Regions from separate parts of the Neobacillus sp. KR4-4 genome, predicted to be linked through region 2. Evidence: riboswitches for the same ligand, from Rfam matches in the RefSeq annotation. Region 2 holds a riboswitch; each other region holds the start of a gene.
The links. Region 2 has a riboswitch for cobalamin ahead of metE (5-methyltetrahydropteroyltriglutamate--homocysteine S-methyltransferase). Riboswitches for the same ligand answer to the same signal wherever they lie in the genome.
Positions count from the first base shown of each region.

Region 1: it holds a riboswitch for cobalamin, as region 2 does, so the genes downstream of both, ACE198_RS12635 (ABC transporter substrate-binding protein) here and metE (5-methyltetrahydropteroyltriglutamate--homocysteine S-methyltransferase) in region 2, are expected to answer to the same signal.
Region 3: it holds a riboswitch for cobalamin, as region 2 does, so the genes downstream of both, ACE198_RS20630 (ribonucleoside-diphosphate reductase subunit alpha) here and metE (5-methyltetrahydropteroyltriglutamate--homocysteine S-methyltransferase) in region 2, are expected to answer to the same signal.

Region 1 is NZ_JBHHJU010000010.1:120,062-126,366, forward strand. It holds gene ribE (riboflavin synthase) at 15-674, shown strand; partial or broken gene ribB (3,4-dihydroxy-2-butanone-4-phosphate synthase) at 699-1,319, shown strand; gene ribH (6,7-dimethyl-8-ribityllumazine synthase) at 1,376-1,846, shown strand; cobalamin riboswitch at 1,907-2,098, shown strand; gene ACE198_RS12635 (ABC transporter substrate-binding protein) at 2,291-3,256, shown strand; gene ACE198_RS12640 (FecCD family ABC transporter permease) at 3,222-4,283, shown strand; gene ACE198_RS12645 (adenosylcobinamide amidohydrolase) at 4,287-5,756, shown strand; gene cbiB (adenosylcobinamide-phosphate synthase CbiB) at 5,750-6,305, shown strand, end outside.
Region 2 is NZ_JBHHJU010000016.1:18,454-24,758, forward strand. It holds gene ACE198_RS16610 (ATP-binding cassette domain-containing protein) at 1-1,545, shown strand, start outside; cobalamin riboswitch at 1,625-1,806, shown strand; gene metE (5-methyltetrahydropteroyltriglutamate--homocysteine S-methyltransferase) at 1,983-4,274, shown strand; gene ACE198_RS16620 (outer membrane protein assembly factor BamB family protein) at 4,394-6,305, shown strand, end outside.
Region 3 is NZ_JBHHJU010000024.1:38,431-44,735, forward strand. It holds gene ACE198_RS20620 (bifunctional metallophosphatase/5'-nucleotidase) at 1-1,501, shown strand, start outside; gene ACE198_RS20625 (MFS transporter) at 1,556-3,238, opposite strand; cobalamin riboswitch at 3,405-3,604, shown strand; gene ACE198_RS20630 (ribonucleoside-diphosphate reductase subunit alpha) at 3,739-6,030, shown strand; gene ACE198_RS20635 (ribonucleotide-diphosphate reductase subunit beta) at 6,064-6,305, shown strand, end outside.

The DNA.
Region 1 (6,305 bases), on a different contig from region 2:
GGAGTTTGGACAATATGTTTACTGGAATTATTGAAGAAATTGGCGTAGTCGCAAACATCCAGCGGACTGGCGAGTCGTTTGTATTGAACATAGAAGCGAATAAAATACTAAACGATGTCCATCTTGGGGACAGTATTGCGGTTAATGGGGTTTGTCTGACGGTTACATCCTTTACGGGTAAACTGTTCACAGTAGATGTGATGCCGGAAACGGTCAGAGCTAGCAGTTTAAGTATGGTAAAACGAGGGTCCAAAGTAAATCTTGAGCGGGCTATGGCAGCGGGTGGAAGGTTTGGCGGTCATTTCGTTTCAGGACATATTGACGGAACAGGTGTAATAAAAAGTAAACAATCACTTGAAAATGCGATTTACTATGAGATTGAAGCCGAAGAGGAATTATTGCGATATGTAATCTTAAGAGGGTCGATAGCGGTGGATGGGACAAGCTTAACCGTATTTGCTGTTTCGGAGAATAGTTTTACATTATCCATTATCCCGCATACATTGTCAGAATCGATTCTTGGACAGAAGGGTTCAGGGGATATTGTAAACTTAGAATGCGATATGATAGGAAAATATGTTGGTCATTTTATAACTAATTTTTCTAATCAACCTCCGCAAAAAAGCAGCAAGGGGATAACCGCTAATTTTTTAGAAGAGCATGGATTTTTTTAAATAAAATTGAAAGGGGAGGTAACTGTGTTTAATACAATTGATGAAGCATTATCGGACCTAAAGGAAGGTAAGGTTATCATTGTCTGTGATGACGAGGACAGGGAAAATGAAGGGGACTTTATTTCCCTTGCTGAAAAAGCTACACCTGAGGTCATAAATCTTATGGCCACTCACGGCCGAGGCCTAATTTGTGTGCCTATTGACGAGGATTTAGCTAATAAGCTTGACTTACATCCAATGGTTACCAACAACACAGATCCGAAACGAACTGCCTTTACTGTCAGTATCGATCATAAATTCTCTACCACTGGCATTTCTGCTTTTGAAAGATCCGCAACAGTTTTGAGTATGGTTGACCCCGAATCAGAAGCCGGTGATTTCTTAAGACCAGGACATATTTTTCCACTCGTTGCTAAACAAGGTGGAGTTCTGAATAGAAATGGGCATACAGAAGCAGCTGTTGATCTTGCCAAATTATGCGGTGCGAAGCCTGCAGGGGTTATTTGTGAAATTATGAATGAGGATGGAACGATGGCCCGCGTTCCTGATCTTTTTAAAATTGCAGAGAGAATGAACCTTAAAATGATTACGATTAAAGATCTAGTTGAATATAGAATGAAAAATGAACGAATGGTTAAGCGGGAAGCATAGATTACCGCTCTAAAGCTCAACTACACAAAACAATTGATGGAGGCATACACATGGGAAATATTTTTGAAGGAAATTTAGTTGGTTCTGGGTTAAAAATTGGAATAGTTGTTGGACGTTTCAATGAATTTATTACTAGTAAATTATTAAGCGGTGCACAGGATGCACTTAAAAGACATGGAGTTAGCGAGTCAGATGTGGACCTTGCGTGGGTTCCGGGGGCATTTGAGATTTCATTAATCGCTCAAAAAATGGCCAATAGTAATAAATACGATGCAGTTATTACACTTGGAACGGTCATTCGCGGTTCAACTCCACATTTTGACTATGTTTGTAATGAAGTAGCAAAGGGTGTTTCTGCGATCAATTTGAAAAGTGGCATTCCTGTTATTTTTGGAGTGTTAACAACGGATTCAATCGAACAAGCCATTGAACGAGCTGGTACAAAGGCAGGAAATAAAGGTTGGGATGCAGCAACGGCGGCAATTGAAATGGCAAATTTATGCAGAAGTATTGAGCAATAACTTGTTGTAAAAAATCATATACAAATCTTTTCTTATTTTCTATAATAAAAATAACAAAAAAATATTATTTTAAATTTAGGTGCTAAAATCTTCTCAGATGATTTTAAGCTTAAAAGGGAAGTTGGTATAAGCCAACGCGGTCCCGCCACTGTAAATGGGAGCAACCTATATTGTGTCACTGTCGTATACGATGGGAAGGCATAGGAAGCGATGATCATGAGCCAGGAAACCTGCCTAATTCTTGTGCGCCAATAACCTACGAGGATAGGAAGGTGTTGAAGGCTAGACTCTATTTACTTATGCTAGTAACCTGAATCTATCATACCAACATCTCCATTTCATTTTGGAGATGTTTTTTGTTGTTATCCCGTATTTTGTTTAGCACAAGAAAAAATTTATTTTTTGTTACATACATGATACTTTTCAAAGAAAGCAGGGAGAAAAATGAAGAAGTTGTATTCATTGCTGTTAGTAGTATTATTGACAGTAGGAGTGTTAGCGGGTTGTGCTGAAAAGAAAGACCAGGTAAAGGAAGATTCAAATACTAGTGTAGAGAAGAAAACAGCGGAAGTTACCTATCCACTTACGATTAAAGATGCAACCAAGGCGGAAGTTACTATTGAAAAGAAACCAGAAAGCATTGTTTCTCTGATCCCAAGTAATACTGAAATTGTTTTTGCCTTAGGTCTTGATAAGGAAGTAGTGGGAGTAACCGATTTCGACAATTATCCAGAAGCGGCAACCAAAAAGGAGAAAGTTGGCGGCCAAGAAATAAACTTAGAAAAAATTATTTCCTTAAAGCCAGATTTAGTGTTAGCACATGCCTCTTGGGCTTCTAGTTCTGAAGCTGGGCTTCAGCAGTTAAAAGATGCAGGGATTCCTGTTTTAGTCGTTAATGACGCGCAAAACTTTGATCAAGTCTTTGATTCTATAGATTTGATTGGGAAAGCCACTGGTGAAACAGCAAAAGCTGATGAAATCATCACTGGGATGAAAGATAAATTAGCAGAAATTAAAGCAAAGGCTGGAGAGATAAAAGAAAAGAAAAAGGTATTGGTTGAGGTTTCACCAGCTCCAGAAATTTATACATCTGGAAAGAATACGTTTATGGATCAAATGCTAAGTGTAATAAATGCTGAAAATATTGCTAACGATCAAGAAGGCTGGATTAAAATTGACCAAGAAGCCATGATTAAACGAAATCCTGATGTTATCGTCACTACCTATGGATTCTATGTCAAGAATCCTGTCGATCAAGTATTAACAAGGAAGGGCTGGGAAACGGTCAACGCTGTAAAGAATCAGCATGTAGTTGATGTGGATTCTGATCGTGTGACTCGATCAGGCCCAAGGATTGTTGAAGGAGTAGAAGATCTTGCGAAGGCTGTCTATCCTGAAGTTTTTAAATAATAAGTATTTAGCCTATTGTATAGCTGGAATTTTCCTGATTCTTTCTATATTAATAGGTATTTCGATAGGAACGGTTTCGGTTCCAATCTTAACTATCATAAAGATTATTAGTGCAAACTTATTCGGGCTCATTTCCTTGGAGAAATTTGACCCAATGTATACGAGTATTGTCTTAAATATTCGGTTGCCTAGAGTAATCTTATCAGGTCTTGTTGGAGCTTCCCTTGCTATTGCAGGGGCAGCCTTTCAAGGGCTGCTTAGAAATCCGTTAGCAGATCCTTATACATTAGGTGTATCCTCTGGAGCGTCTGTGGGGGCGGTGTTGACCCTGTTTTTTCAGCTTTCCATTCCCTTCATAGGATCCTTTACATTACCATTGTTAAGTATCTTATTCTCTTTTTTTACAATCTTCCTAGTTCTCATGTTTGCAAGTAAAATCGAACAATCAATGCGAGTGGAAACCATTATATTAACAGGTATTATTTTCAGTTCCTTTTTAGGAGCCATAATTTCGCTTATGATTGCACTAACTGGGGATGAACTCCGGCAGATTATAGGCTGGCTTTTGGGAAGTGTTTCAATGAGAGGCTGGGATTACATAAAAATTATTTTACCCTTTTTCATCATTGGCTCATGTTTATTGCTTTTTAATGCCAAGGAGCTAAATGCGATGTCATTTGGGGAAGAACGGGCACAACATATTGGTGTTAATGTACATAAAAGAAAGCTCTTAATCTTGACTGCAGGCTCGATATTAACAGGGGCAGCCGTTGCGGTGTCAGGCACCATTGGTTTTGTTGGTCTGGTCATTCCACATTTGTCGAGATTATTATGGGGTCCTGATCATCGTCAGCTTCTTCCTTTGTCTATCATATCGGGGGCAGGTTTTTTAATTTTAGCCGACTTGATTTCAAGAATGATCATTTCTCCAACAGAATTACCCATTGGTGTTATCACTGCTTTAATTGGGGCTCCGGTATTTGCAATAATCCTGCTACAAAGAAAAAGGAGAGAAAGAAGTGGTTAATGGATGCTAAGCGTTCAACAGGTTTCTGGCGGATACACGAGCGAAGCAGTACTGGAGGAGATTTCTTTTGAAGTGGAAAAGGGAGAACTTTTTGGAATCCTCGGACCGAATGGAAGTGGGAAGACAACCCTTTTAAAAATGCTAAGCGGTATTTTACCAATCCAAAAAGGTGAAATCCTTATCAACGGAAAACGGCTCCAGCATTACAAGGCAAAACAATTGGCCAAAATAATTGCTGTTCTGTCCCAACATTCCTCACAATCTTTCTCTTATACGGTGAAAGAGACCGTTTCACTCGGGCGTTATGCCCATCAAAAGGGTTTGTTTCAATCATGGGGTTCCGTCGATGAAGAAGTTGTTCAAAGAGTAATGAAGCAAATTGGTGTTTCAAGATTCCAAAATAAAAATATTCAGGAGTTATCAGGAGGGGAAAAACAAAGAGTTTTTCTTGCACAAGCTTTAGCCCAGGAGCCTGAAATTCTTTTATTAGATGAACCAACAAATCATTTAGATTTATCCTATCAAAAGGAATTGTTAGATTTCTTAAAACAATGGACATCAGAAAATCGTTTAACGGTCATCTCTATTTTTCATGATTTAAACCTTGCGGGGCTTTATTGTGACCGGCTGCTCCTCCTTGAAAACGGACGGATTAATATCAATCACATTCCGAATGAGGTCCTTCGTGAAGAACGAATCAGAGACGTCTACCATACCGACATTCAAAAACACCCTCATCCTAGAGTCGCTGCGCCACAGATGGCATTATTGCCAAAAGTAAATCACAACAATATCATGTTTACAATTGATGAGTCGAGGTTACAGATGTCAGAAGAATGGATTGAATTAACTTCTCCCATGCCGTTAAGAACCATGTCCTCAGGAGTAATTGGTTCGGGGACTGGATGGCATCAGTCGTTTGTGAATCGACATGTCAATAAGGATTACGAATGTAGTGACCATCGCAGAGAGATGGCCTTATTTCTAAAATCAAAAGGGTTTGAACCGTCGGAAACAGTGGGCATGATGACAGCAGTAATTTTGGAAGATGTTGTTTACAAAAGATATACGGGTACTGGCTTCTCGATATTTGTAGTGGTAACAGCAGGGGTTGGAAATGCGATTGATGCTTCCAAGAGTGAACTACATTCATTTGATATGGTACCTGGAACCATTAATACATGGATATTTATCGAAGGGGAGTTAACTGAAGAAGCCTTTATTCAAAGCATCATGACTGCCACTGAAACAAAGGTTAAGGCAATGAATGATCTAAAAGTAATGGATGAAGTGACCGGAACCTTCGCGACTGGAACCTCGACCGATAGTATATTAATTGCTGCTACCCAATCTGGCGAGGTGCTGGAATATGCAGGAACGATAACCCCATTAGGAAAGCTCATTAGCAAAGCTGTTTATCAATGCACGACAGAAGCGATTCAAAAATCAAGCAAAAGGAAACGAACATGTTAGTTTATCATTTAGCCGCGATAACCATTGCGTACATTATCGATATGTTTATTGGCGATCCACCCCACTGGCCTCATCCTGTTAAATGGATTGGTACAATGATTTCATTTCTTGAAAAACGATTAAATAAGGGAAAGTTTAAAAAATGGAAAGGGGTGGGAATGCTCCTTTTTATTTTACTCTTTGTTTATTCACTTGTATTCGTTGTAATTTTGGCAAGTTATCGTGTTCAGCCATTTGTTGGGATATTAATAGAAAGTATCATTATATCAACAACTATTGCTCAAAAGAGTTTAAAGGGAGCGGCACTAGAAGTCTATCGACCATTAAGTGTAGGGGAACTTTCTGAAGCGAGGAAAAAACTTTCTTATCTTGTTGGCCGTGATACAGAAAACCTTGATGTGGGTGAAATTGCTCGGGGGGCAATTGAGACGGTGGCTGAAAATACAAGTGATGGTGTGACTGCCCCCATGTTTTGGGCACTCATTGGCGGGGCACCACTGGCGATGGTTTATCGAGCCACAAATACATGTGATTCAATGGTGGGCCACA
Region 2 (6,305 bases):
TATCTAGATGTCATCAGTCATGATGATTATTTTCGTCAACATAATTGGACAAATAGTGTTTCTTCCTTGCATATTTCTTCAACACTAGATTCAAAGAAGGGCATTAACTACTTAAAAGAAAATCATATTAGCTATTTTAAAAACGCAGAAAACGTCTATAAAGGCGGTATCTTGAAAAGCTTATCATCAATGGCCCGTTTGATTTATGGTGAATTTGAATCTGATAAAATCGCACCCGTTATCGCGATTGACCTTGAAAGACATTTGTATAGTCAATATAGTTTTCTCTATGAAATCGGTGGATTGATCAACCATATTGTGGCTGCACATCCAACCATTAAAGATACAAGGAGCTTCGATTTCTTTAGTCAAGAAAATCACTGTCCAAGCTGTTCGGGTCGCCTAGAAATCGAAAGGTTTGATTTTGATGTGGTCATTCAAGACAAAACAGTGCCATTTTGGGAAGGCTTATTACATCCAGATGTAATGGAAGTTTTAAAATATTATCAATATCCGAAATTGCAATTCCTTTTTGATGAGATCAAGAATGAACTTGGTCATGATATTAGTAAAAGCTACAATGAGATGACAGAAGCTGAAAGACATACTTTTTTATACGGCTATTGGGAAAAGTCATTTTATGATAAAGCAGGCAAGACGCAGAGAAAATGGGAAGGCTTCAATATCATCATTGGGCGGTATATGTTCATTTCGAAATCCATTATTAAAGAGCATATGAAAGCATCAAAAGAGATGATTGCCTGTCCAATCTGTCAAGGAACCGTGCTAAACCACCATAAAAAACTAAAGTTTGGTGACACGGATATTCGCGAGATTATTCATCAACCTATTGATCAGGTCATTAAAACAGTAGGGAAGTTACCAGAGTTTGAAAAACTAAAAGCAATTGTTGGCGGCGATATGGCACTTACGGAAGATGTCTCCTTACTTCCTAGGGAAACACAAGTATCGCTGAAAATGCTTGAATTAGAACTAGCAAGCTTCGCCGGTTATGAAATGGTATTACAAAATGTTTTACCATTCTGGGATAGAATTAAAGGCAATATCGAGGCAATAAGCAGCAAAAATCTGATCACAATCTGTGATTTTGCCAATATTGACGAAACTAGAGAAACCATTATTGATAAGTATTTTGCCAATGGAAAATACAAAAAACTAACATATGTCTATGAAGCGTTTGGTTACAAAAAAATTGTCACCCAGATTAATAAGATTAAAGCAAGTCATCCGTGTCCATTCTGTAAAGGAAAGAAAGTAATTTCTGAAGATAATCTCCATGATGGCGTGTTTAAATTAACGATCCCATGTGTGAGTTGTCATGCGAGCGGCATCAATGAAGAGGGCCGAAAGGAAATAGTCGAGGGCATACAAGTACAAACATGGCTAACTGGTAACGTAAGTGATGTTGTTGCTGAAAGTTTATGTACGGAGGCAGTTGCAGATACTCCTATTTTTAATCGTATTCGTGAGTTGAATAAGCGAGAAATGATGGCGGTTTATCAATGTCTAGAGCAAAATAATTAAATTCTAAGCATGTTAATCTGACCCTTTTTCAGAAAATTATGTACACCAAATTTATAATATGTTATAGTTAGTGAAAATTCCATATCGTGTAAGAATTGGTGCCAAGCTAAGGCTTGGCTTAAAAGGGAAGAACGGTGTAATTCCGTCGCTGTCCCGCAACTGTAAATCGGAGTGAATCACAAATACCACTGTCTATATGACGGGAAGGTGTGAGGAACCATGATGATAAGCCAGGAGACCTGCCAAATTCTAGTACACACCAAATACCTACGTGGAAATAGGTGGTGACCTTCATTTGTACGACAAACGAGTTATGAGCAGCGTTGTTTATGCATGTTTTAGCTAAACTTTAACTTGATTGTAGAGCCATTTCCATTTTGTGGAGATGGCTTTTTTGTATTTGGGAATTTTGTAACTATAAAAAGGAGGAATGAAAAATGAATTTAGTAAGTACAGCGATTGGTTACCCGTACATTGGTGATAACCGGGAGTGGAAACGGTGTGTAGAGTCTTATTGGAGGGCCGGGATATCAGAGGAACAATTTAGTATTGAGATGAAGACGATTCGCTTAAATAATTTAAAACGCCAGCAATCATTAGGCTTGGATTTACTAACCGTTGGAGATTTTAGCTTTTATGACCGTATGCTAGACCATGCGGCAATGTTCGGAATGGTTCCCAATCGTTATAAATGGACAGGTGATGAAGTAAATCTATCAACCTATTACGCAATGGCACGTGGGGCAAACGATGTTGTGGCTTGTGAAATGACAAAGTGGTTTAACACTAACTATCACTACATCGTCCCTGAGTATGAAGGCCAATCATTAAGGTTGACGAAGAATTATATCTTAGATTATTTTCTAGAAGCCAAACAGGAATTAGGCCTAATGACAAAGCCTACTTTAATCGGTCCTTTTACTTTTGTGAAATTAGCGAAAGGATACGATGCAAAATCGAAAGCATTGTTTATTTTAAAACTTCTACCGCTCTATGCACAAGTATTGCAGCAACTTGTAAATGCAGGCGCTCAGTGGATTCAAGTGGAAGAACCCGCACTAGTCCTATCACTCACAGCAGATGAAGTAAAACTAGTCCAAGAGATTTATAAACAACTAGCAGAACAAGTACCAGCTGCCCGAATCATGTTACAAACTTATTTTGAAGGATTATCAGCATATGAAGAGCTATCTCAGTTACCGGTTGCAGGGATTGGCCTTGATTTCATCCATGGTGCCGAAGAAAATATGGCTTCACTTCGAAAACACGGCTTCCCAAAAGACAAAGTATTAGGAATTGGCATCGTAAATGGACGGGATATTTGGCGGGCAAATTTGGCTGAAAAAGCATTCCATATAAAAGCTGTTTTATTATTAAGCGGTGTAAAAGAAGCTTGGATTCAGTCTTCATGTAGTTTACAGCATGTACCTGTCACGACGAAGGCAGAAACACGTCTAGATGCCACATTAAAAAATGCTCTATCATTTGCTGATGAGAAAATTGTGGAACTAACACAGTTAACAGCCTATGTGAGTGACGAGGCGTGGGCAGGAAATAAGAGTGTGTCACAAAGTATGAAAGCGACCCAAGCATTAGCACAGCATGAGGCGCGGAAAAATGCACGGGTGAAGGAGCTTGAATTACAAGTAAAAACCGAACATTTCTCCCGTCCATTGACATTTAACGAACGCCAGCCTTTGCAGAAAGAGACATTAAATTTACCAGATTTTCCAACTACAACGATTGGCAGTTTCCCTCAGTCGGATCAAGTAAAACGTACACGTACGGCCTGGCGGAAAAAGGAACTCACCGACGCTGAATATGCATTGTTCTTGAAAGATGAAACAGCTCGTTGGATTCAAATTCAAGAAGAGATTGGACTGGATGTTTTTGTTCATGGTGAATTTGAGCGAACAGATATGGTTGAGTATTTTGGAGAAAAGCTAGAAGGTTTTGCCTTTACAGAAAAAGCATGGGTGGTATCCTATGGTTCACGCTGCGTTAAACCACCAATTATTTTTGGTGATGTCGAGTGGGTCGCCCCAATGACCGTGAAGGAGGTAGCAGCGGCCCAGCAATTAACGTCTAAGTATGTGAAAGGGATGTTAACTGGTCCTGTCACCATCTTAAATTGGTCGTTTGTCCGTGATGATATTTCACGTGAACAAGTTGCCAATCAACTCGCCTTAGCGCTGAAAGAAGAGATACAGGCGTTAGAAGATGCAGGTATTGCCATTATTCAAGTAGATGAACCGGCATTACGCGAAGGATTGCCATTACGTAAAGAAAAATGGGCGGATTATTTAGCATGGGCGGTCAATGCCTTTAAGTTAGCCACTTCCAGTGTGAAAAATGAAACACAAATTCACACCCATATGTGTTATTGCGAGTTTAATGACTTTATAGAGCCCATTCGTGCTCTTGATGCGGATGTTATTTCAATTGAAACGTCTAGAAGTCATGGGGAGTTGATTCAATCTCTTAAACAAAATCCATACGAACTTGGGATTGGTTTAGGAGTGTACGATATTCATAGTCCACGAGTGCCCAGTGTAGAAGAGATTCGTGCGATATTAAAAGATAGTGTCGAGGTTATTTCTAAAGAACAGTTCTGGGTGAATCCTGATTGTGGTTTAAAAACACGTCATGAAGAAGAAACCATTGCATCGCTTAAAAATTTGGTGACTGCAGCCCGGAAACTCCGCCAACAGCAGTGTCAAACGATTTAAATTGTAAGAGCCTTTTCCATTTTTGGGAAAGGCTCTTTAGGTTGTTAATTAAACATCACCACCTAGGCAAATGTGCATAAAATGATGCAAGCACAATAATGGAGGTGTGATGTTCCCAAATGATGTTCCATCATGATTATAGAAATAATTCTTCAGATATTTATAGACAATACAAGCAATTACAGGCTCAAAATGAACAATTAAGAAAAAGAATAAAAGAATTAAAGAGACTTCTAAGGAATCAGAACCTAAGGGCAGATGACCAAAACTGGGAAATGCATTTAGCTGACCAAGGAAATACCAATTATTCTAGTGCCTCCTTGCCTGCTGATTTGACGTTATTGACGTTAAAGAAAGATCCCTTTAATAACGCTTCTGCGTTGTTTAGTGTAAATCGCAATCAGCTGTATTCGGCGGAACGGATTTCTAAAAAAGTACTCTCTGCCACTGACTTAGATACCTATAAAGAGAGATGGAATTTTTCAATAGAAGAGCAGAATGGGTTTCTTGACTTGATAGCAAGAGACGGAGTGATTTACGCTTCAACGATGACTAAAATTTATGCGATACAGGATAACGGTACCTCTCCACAGACACTTTGGACCGTTGATAGCTTTGCGAATCGTCTCTTAATTGACCAGAATACCTTATATTATTTAACGAGAACTACCGAAGGTTTCGATGCAATTGGTACGGTAGATGTAACTACGGGTAAAAAGAGATGGAGTTATCCCCTTAAATTCCAAGAGCGGTTGGAAGGGGTTTTCGCTGCTAGTGATAATCGATTGTTTGCAAATATACGGAATCCAGTTCAAATGACATCCAAAATGTATGCATTTGATGCATCGACCGGCACGGTGCTTTGGACATTTGATCTGGATTCAAGCCTCCCTATTTATGGGGCCCCAGTCTATAAAGATGGAAAGCTTTACTTCGAAACGAAACCAGCGGCAACAAGAAATATTTGGGCATTGGATGCTGCAAGTGGAAGAACATTATGGAAGTTTAGCCCTACGGGTATGTTTACACAGCCTCTTTCTGTAGTGAGTGATTCTTTAATTGTTCTTGATGAGGCCAATATTATCGCGGTAGACAAAAATACCGGAGTACAGAAATGGAAGACCTTGTATGCAGAACAGTTTGTTGCTGGTGGACTTCAGACCATTAAAGGGGCAAGTGGAATGGTCGTAGCCTCCGATAGAATTATTTTGGGAAATTACAACAAAATTAAATTCTTTAATAGCGCAAATGGTCAGCTTATATATTCCACTCTTCAACTAACACCTACTACAGGCGCGTCTGGCTTGCGGCCAATCGGCGTCATCAAGGACACCATTTTTGTAACAGAGACGAATCAATTTCTATATACGTACGCTGTGCCAAAAACATCCCAGTTAGATACAGAAAAGCCAACAGCAACAATTGATTTGCAACCGGTTAACCAACTTACTCTTCAAGATGGAAAGAACCAAATTAGAATCCCCATTACCATAAGTGAAACGGCAGATATGGAGGTAACCATTGTTGATGAAAGCGGCTGGGTAGTTAAGACTTGGTTAGGACGCTACTTGAAGGGGACAGCGAATTTTTATTGGGATGGAAAAAACAGCCGTGGCTTTAATGTAATCCGTGGAAGTTACTATCCAATTGTAAAACTAACAGATCTAGCTGGGAATAAGAATGAATATACAGCACGTGACAAATCCATTCTGATTACAGAAGGTTTCGGTTTAACCTTGAAAAATTCCAACTTACGCTCGGCAGCCACCACTCAAAGCACCATCCTAACAACAATCCCTGCTGGTTCAGAAGTGGTGATAACGGGAGAAACGGGTGATTGGTATCAAATTGAGTACAGAATTATCAGCGCGGTTCTGAAAGGATATGTCTCCAAACCATTAATTAAAGTTCCGTCCAATCAGGAGATTCAAGCAATCGAACAAGCGAAGACAAGGACAAACGTCAATGTTAGAACCAATCCTGGAACTCAGTATGATACAAAGATTGTGCTTCCGATGAATACAGATATAA
Region 3 (6,305 bases), on a different contig from region 2:
GAATAATCGATTCATTCCGATTCAATTGTTAGGAATTAATGATTTGCACGGACAATTAAATGTAACTCGGAATGTTAACGGAAAACCAGCTGGACGGGTAGATTATTTAGCCGCCTATTTAAAACAGCGTGAAGCAGAAAACAAAAATACACTGTTGATTCAAAACGGTGACATGGTTGGAGCTAGTCCGCCAGTTTCTGCCCTTTTACAGGATGAACCGACGATTGAAATCTTGAATAAACTTGGTTTTGATATCGGAACTGTTGGTAATCATGAATTTGATGAAGGGGTAATGGAACTGCTCCGCCTGATTAAGGGTGGATCACATCCGAAAACCGGCAAATTTGCCGGCTCAAATTTTCCTTGGATTGTTGCGAATGTAATCGATGAAAAAACAGGAAAAACAATCCTGCCGCCATACCAAGTGATCAAAGTAAATGGAATGCCGATTGGCTTTATTGGTGTTGTTACTACCGAGACGCCAACAGTAGTTATCCCAAGTGGAGTGGCCGGATTAAAGTTCACTGATGAAGTAGAAGCAATCAATCGGAATGTAGCGGAATTGAAAAAACAAGGTGTAAAATCAATCATTGTTTTAGCCCATAACCCAGGTACTTCCGGTCCAAATGGAGAGAATCCAACTGGGCAGCTGGTGGATATTGCCAATCGGGTTGACGATGAAGTGGATATTATTTTTGGCGGACATAATCACGCCCATATGAATGCAACGATCAATAATAAGTTAGTGGTTCAATCCTATTCCTATGGCACCGCGTTTTCAGATGTGGATATTGAGATTGATCCAAAAACAAAAGAGATAGTCTCAAAATCAGCAGAGATTGTCACCACGTTCCAGGAGGGGATGAAGCCCGATCCAGAGATTAAACAAATGATTGAGGGCTATGAAGCAAAAGTGGAACCCATCGTTAATCGGGTGATCGGCTCTACAGCTGAAAGTTTAACAGCTAAACAAAATGAGAATGGAGAGTCTGTCCTTGGGAGTTTCATTGCCGATGCACAAAGAAATGCGCTAAAAACGGAATTTGCCTTTATGAATCCTGGTGGAATTCGTGCTGACATAGATCCTGGCGAAATAACTTGGGGAGAAGTTTACACCGTTCAGCCCTTTAATAATGACCTTGTCAAAATGACGATGACCGGGCAGCAGATTCGTGACTTGCTTAAGCAGCAATGGAGTCCAACCAAGACAAACATGCTGCAAATTTCTGGTTTAACGTATTCTTGGGATGCGAATAAACCAATCGGACAAAGGATCGTGAGTATTAAGCTGCCAGATGGCACAGAAATCGATCCAAATAAATCTTATACTGTGACAGCGAATATTTTCCTCTCTGGGGGCGGGGACGGATTTACTGTATTTACCCAAGCTCAAAACAAAGAAGTCGGTCCTAATGACCTGGATGCGTTAGTCAACTTTATCTCAGCCCAGCCTAAACCGTTCACTTATCGCATTCAAAATCGTATTCAAAAGGTTCAGTAAAGAGAAATAGGGTGTCAGGCACCAATTGGTGCCTGACACCCTATTTTTGTTTCCCTATTGTAAGGCTTCGATTGCTAACTCTTTGGCAGGAAGGAAGTCTTCGCCTGTGTCGAGGTAGCGAATGTTAACTTTATCCCCTTCTTTAAGGTAGATAGCGAGTGGAGCCTTTTCGGAAGAAATGATAAAGTTTTGGCGGTTGTTTAATAAGAAGGAGACAATGGTGAAATCTCCGTTTTTCTCCTTATAGACTCTCATCACTGTACCGGTGATTTGTTTTTCTTGTGCTTTTGAACTTCCGTCTACCGTGCCTTTGCCCCTTTGTAAGGCGGTTTTATATTGCTTAAGGGCCTCATTGGGAGTGCTGGCGTATACGGAGATTTCTGGATTCGCTGCAGACACGATAAAGTAATTTTGCAGAAAACCATTTGAGTCTAATACAGGTGTTAACCAACTGGCTTCACCATAAAAATTGTAGAGAATCGGCATTTGGCCAAGCCATTTCTTTTCAATAAATTTCTTTTCAATGATTTGCAGAGCTCCTTGGGAATCCATATAAGATTGTTCGGGATTTCCGGTATAAAATGTTGCTTTTCCTGTCCGTGAGTTGGTCAGCGAGTACCCGAGCATGGAATCGACGCCTTCTTTCGGGCTAGTGAAATCTGTAAAATAGTACATCGTTCCATTTTCATCAAAGATGGGACTTACATTTGACTCCGTGCCTTCATCTGATGGAAGTTTCACGTCAGATTTACCGAAGACACTATTCCAAAATCCATGAACAAGATTCCCGTAGTAGCTGTTTTGCAAACTAACAGCTTCAGGTGAAACTGCGCCATCGATAAATTCCGGAACATCTGCTAATGGATAATCTTTCATTGCTCCATTCTTAGAATCGACAACGACCAGACCTTTAGCTGTAAAGCCATTGCGTGCGGAAATAAATTCCCCATAAGTACGGATGTAAAAGGGTTTTCCATTCTCGTCAATTTCTAGTTGAACATCGCCAAAGAAAATTTTCTTCGGATATTTCATACGAATATGCCGCTCAATATTTTTATTAAAATAAGAGGAAGGGGTAAATATCATTTCTGATTTGATGAATTTAGGATTCGCACTAGAATCCGTTGCACTTAAGGTAAAGTAACCAGGTGTACTGTTTCCTTTCCACCATTTAAAAAATCCGGAAAACTCCACAGGTGCAATATATACATAGTCATCGTTCAGCTTTTGAATTTGCAGGTTCCCAAGCTCATAATAGCTTGTGTTCGGAACTTGTCCAAACGCTTTTTTCATTTTATTGCGTGCAAACTGCGGTGGAACACTGGCAGGTGTTTCTTTCTCATCAAAAGTTTGAATTTCTACCTTTTCATCCATCTTGGCAACTTCATACTTTTGATCAGCATTAAAGATAAATGCGGTTAAGAAATAAATTCCAAGGCCTAGACTTGCAAGGAAGAGAATTCCTTTAACTATTCTTTCGGTGCCTTTGGCAAGAATGGCGCCAGCAGCGGTTAGTATAATAGCTAACGGCCATACCGAGGTGAAATTTCGATCAAAATTAGTAAAATAATAGAATACAAACACCGCTAGCATGAGAATCAAAACAAGTGCAATGAACAAGCCGATTTTGAGTTTTTTTCCCTCTTTTTTACTTTCTTTATCATGTTTAAAAATAGGGATTAGAACAAGTGCAGCAGCTATCCCAATAATCAATGTAAATAGAATAATGTTCCCCATAAAAATGCCTCTTTTCAATTTGGTCTTTCTTCATATACGGATATTCAATCAAATTAGTTTCATTTTAAAAAAATAATAGACTTGAAATATCATAAAGACTATACTATTATTAATAACATTGATTCACTACATATTGTTTTTATTTTTAAAAAAACAACTATATATTGTGTTAGCCTTAAGAGAAGATGCCCATTGTGGCTTAATAGGGAATCTGGTGTAAATCCAGAGCTGCCCCCGCAACTGTAAATGCTGACGAAATGAACAAACCACTGTATAAGATTGTCTAATCTATTAGGTACTTATATGGGAAGGGTTCAAAGTAGATAGAAGCATGAGTCAGGAGACCTGTCTTTCTTAAGATGTTTCAACTTCTTCGGGGATTGAGAAGATGAACGGTGGCGACAGGAGGCATGGATAGTTAATTATTTCCTTTTGTAATGTTATCGTTTCATCCGCTCAATTCCCGTTGAGCGGATTTTTTTATTATAGGGGGAAATGAAATGAAAATTGAGGAACTGCAATCTGAACATAATTACGTTTTAGAATCTATAGAACAAGTTTCAGATAAATATCAGATTAATACAATGGAACTTAGAAACAAACTAAGTCAACTTGATGTAACAGAGCTAGAAGCAAATCAACAAGCTCTAGTATATGCAGTGAATCAAATCGCAATGGACCAGCCGGATTGGACATTTGTCGCTTCCCGTTTATATCTGAATGAACTATATGGTAGGGCTGCCAAAAGTCGCGGATATGATCGTTCTCTAAAATATGGAGACTTTTATAACTTGATAAAGGATTTAACGGAAATAGGGATCTATTCTAATGATCTTTTAAACTTATATAGTAAGGATGAAATCGACCAGCTGGGGAAAGAGATAAAACCAGAACAAGATTTATTATTTAATTACATAGGGTTATTTTTACTTGCAGATCGCTATCTTGCTCAAGATTATAATCGAAATGCTTATGAGCTTCCCCAGGAACGGTTCATGATTATCGCGATGACCATCATGAGGAATGAAAAGCAGTCAATACGCCTGAATCTTGTGAAGGAAGCATATTGGGCATTAAGTCATTTATATATGACGGTTGCAACACCGACTCTAGCAAATGCGGGGAAAAGCTTTGGGCAGCTTTCTTCCTGCTTTATTGATACAGTAGATGACTCACTTGATGGCATTTATTTAAATAATTGGGATATTGCCCGGTTAAGTAAAGATGGCGGAGGAATTGGAATCTATTATGGTAAAGTTCGCGCCCTAGGTTCCGATATTAAGAGATTTAAAGGAAACTCATCTGGTGTGGTTCCGTGGATAAAATTGGTAAATGATACAGCTGTCAGTGTTGATCAGTTAGGTCAACGTCAAGGGGCCATTGCTGTGTACCTTGATTTGTTCCATAAAGATATCATGAACGGGTTTCTTGACTTGAAAACAAATAATGGGGATGAACGCCGTAAAGCCCATGATATTTTCACAGGTGTTTCCATACCAGACCTCTTTATGAAAAAGTTGGAAGTGAAAGATGAGCACGGTAGAAGTATTGGACAGTGGCATACATTTTGTCCTCATCAAGTAAAACAAATGATGGGCTGGAAGGATGAACAGGGGAATCCGCTTGGACTAGAGGACTTTTATGATGAAACAGATGTTAAATATTTTACCGAAAAATATGAAGAGGCCGCAGCTAACCCGCTTCTACCTCGCAAAACTTACCGTGCCATGGATATCATGACACGGATCATGGTTGCTCAATTAGAGACAGGCACCCCGTACATGTTTTATCGTGATGAAGTAAACAGACAAAATCCAAATAAGCATGTATTGGGTAAAGGTCGAACATCCATTTTTTGCAGTAATCTTTGTACAGAAATAGCTCAAAATATGTCCGCTACAACGATTGTGAACGAATACCAGAATACTGATGGCGATATCGTGATTATTCGGAAACCAGGAGATTTCGTTGTTTGCAATTTATCTTCTATTAATCTAGCAAAAGCAGTACCGGCGAATGTCTTAGAACGTCTCATTCGTATTCAGGTAAGAATGCTCGATAACGTGATTGATTTAAATACCATAACGGTTGGACAGGCGCAGATTACGAATAAAAAGTACAGAGCAATTGGGCTAGGGACGTTTGGCTGGCACCACTTATTAGCACTAAAAGGGATGTACTGGGAATCCGATGAGGCGGTAAATTATGCAGATCGTTTGTATGAGGAAATTGCGTTCCATACTATCAGTTCGTCAATGGAGCTGGCTAAGGAGAAGGGGGCTTATAGCCAGTTTAGTGGTTCTGAATGGCATACTGGAGAGTATTTTGAACGGAAAGGTTACCAATCAAATAGGTGGAATCAGCTGAAGAGGGATCTTTCAATTCACGGGATCCGGAATGGTTGGTTGATGGCGATTGCACCCAACTCCTCAACGGCGAAAATAGGAGGTTCCACAGATGGAATCGATCCCATCTATTCAGTTGAATTTGCAGAGGAAAAGAAGAACTTTAAATTTAAAGTGACTGCACCTGATTTAAATCATAGAACATACGAATATTATCGTCGTTCGAGACATGAATTAGATCAAATATGGAGCATTAAACAGAATGCCGCACGAGGTCGCCATATTGACCAAGGTATTAGCTTTAACCTCTATGTAAGGCACGATATAAAGGCAAAAGACTTGCTAAACCTTCATATGGAAGCTTGGAAGCAAGGTTTAAAGACCACTTATTATGTCAGAAGCACTTCCCAAACTGAAATTGAAGAATGTGAGGCATGCCACAGTTAACTACTATTAACATCGATCGGAGGAAATATTTATATGGATATTCACATACCACTGCCTAGAATTAAATTGCTAAACCCTGATTTTCCTAATAAATCCACTGGAATTATTAACGGACAATCATCTGGATTGCTCAACTGGAATGATATTGCTTACCCGCAGATCTACGATTTATATCAAACATTGTTATCAAATTTTTGGAAAGCACAAGAAATTAATATGCAAGATGATATTAAACAGTGGGATCTTCTTAGTGCAACAGAACAAGATGTTTTCTT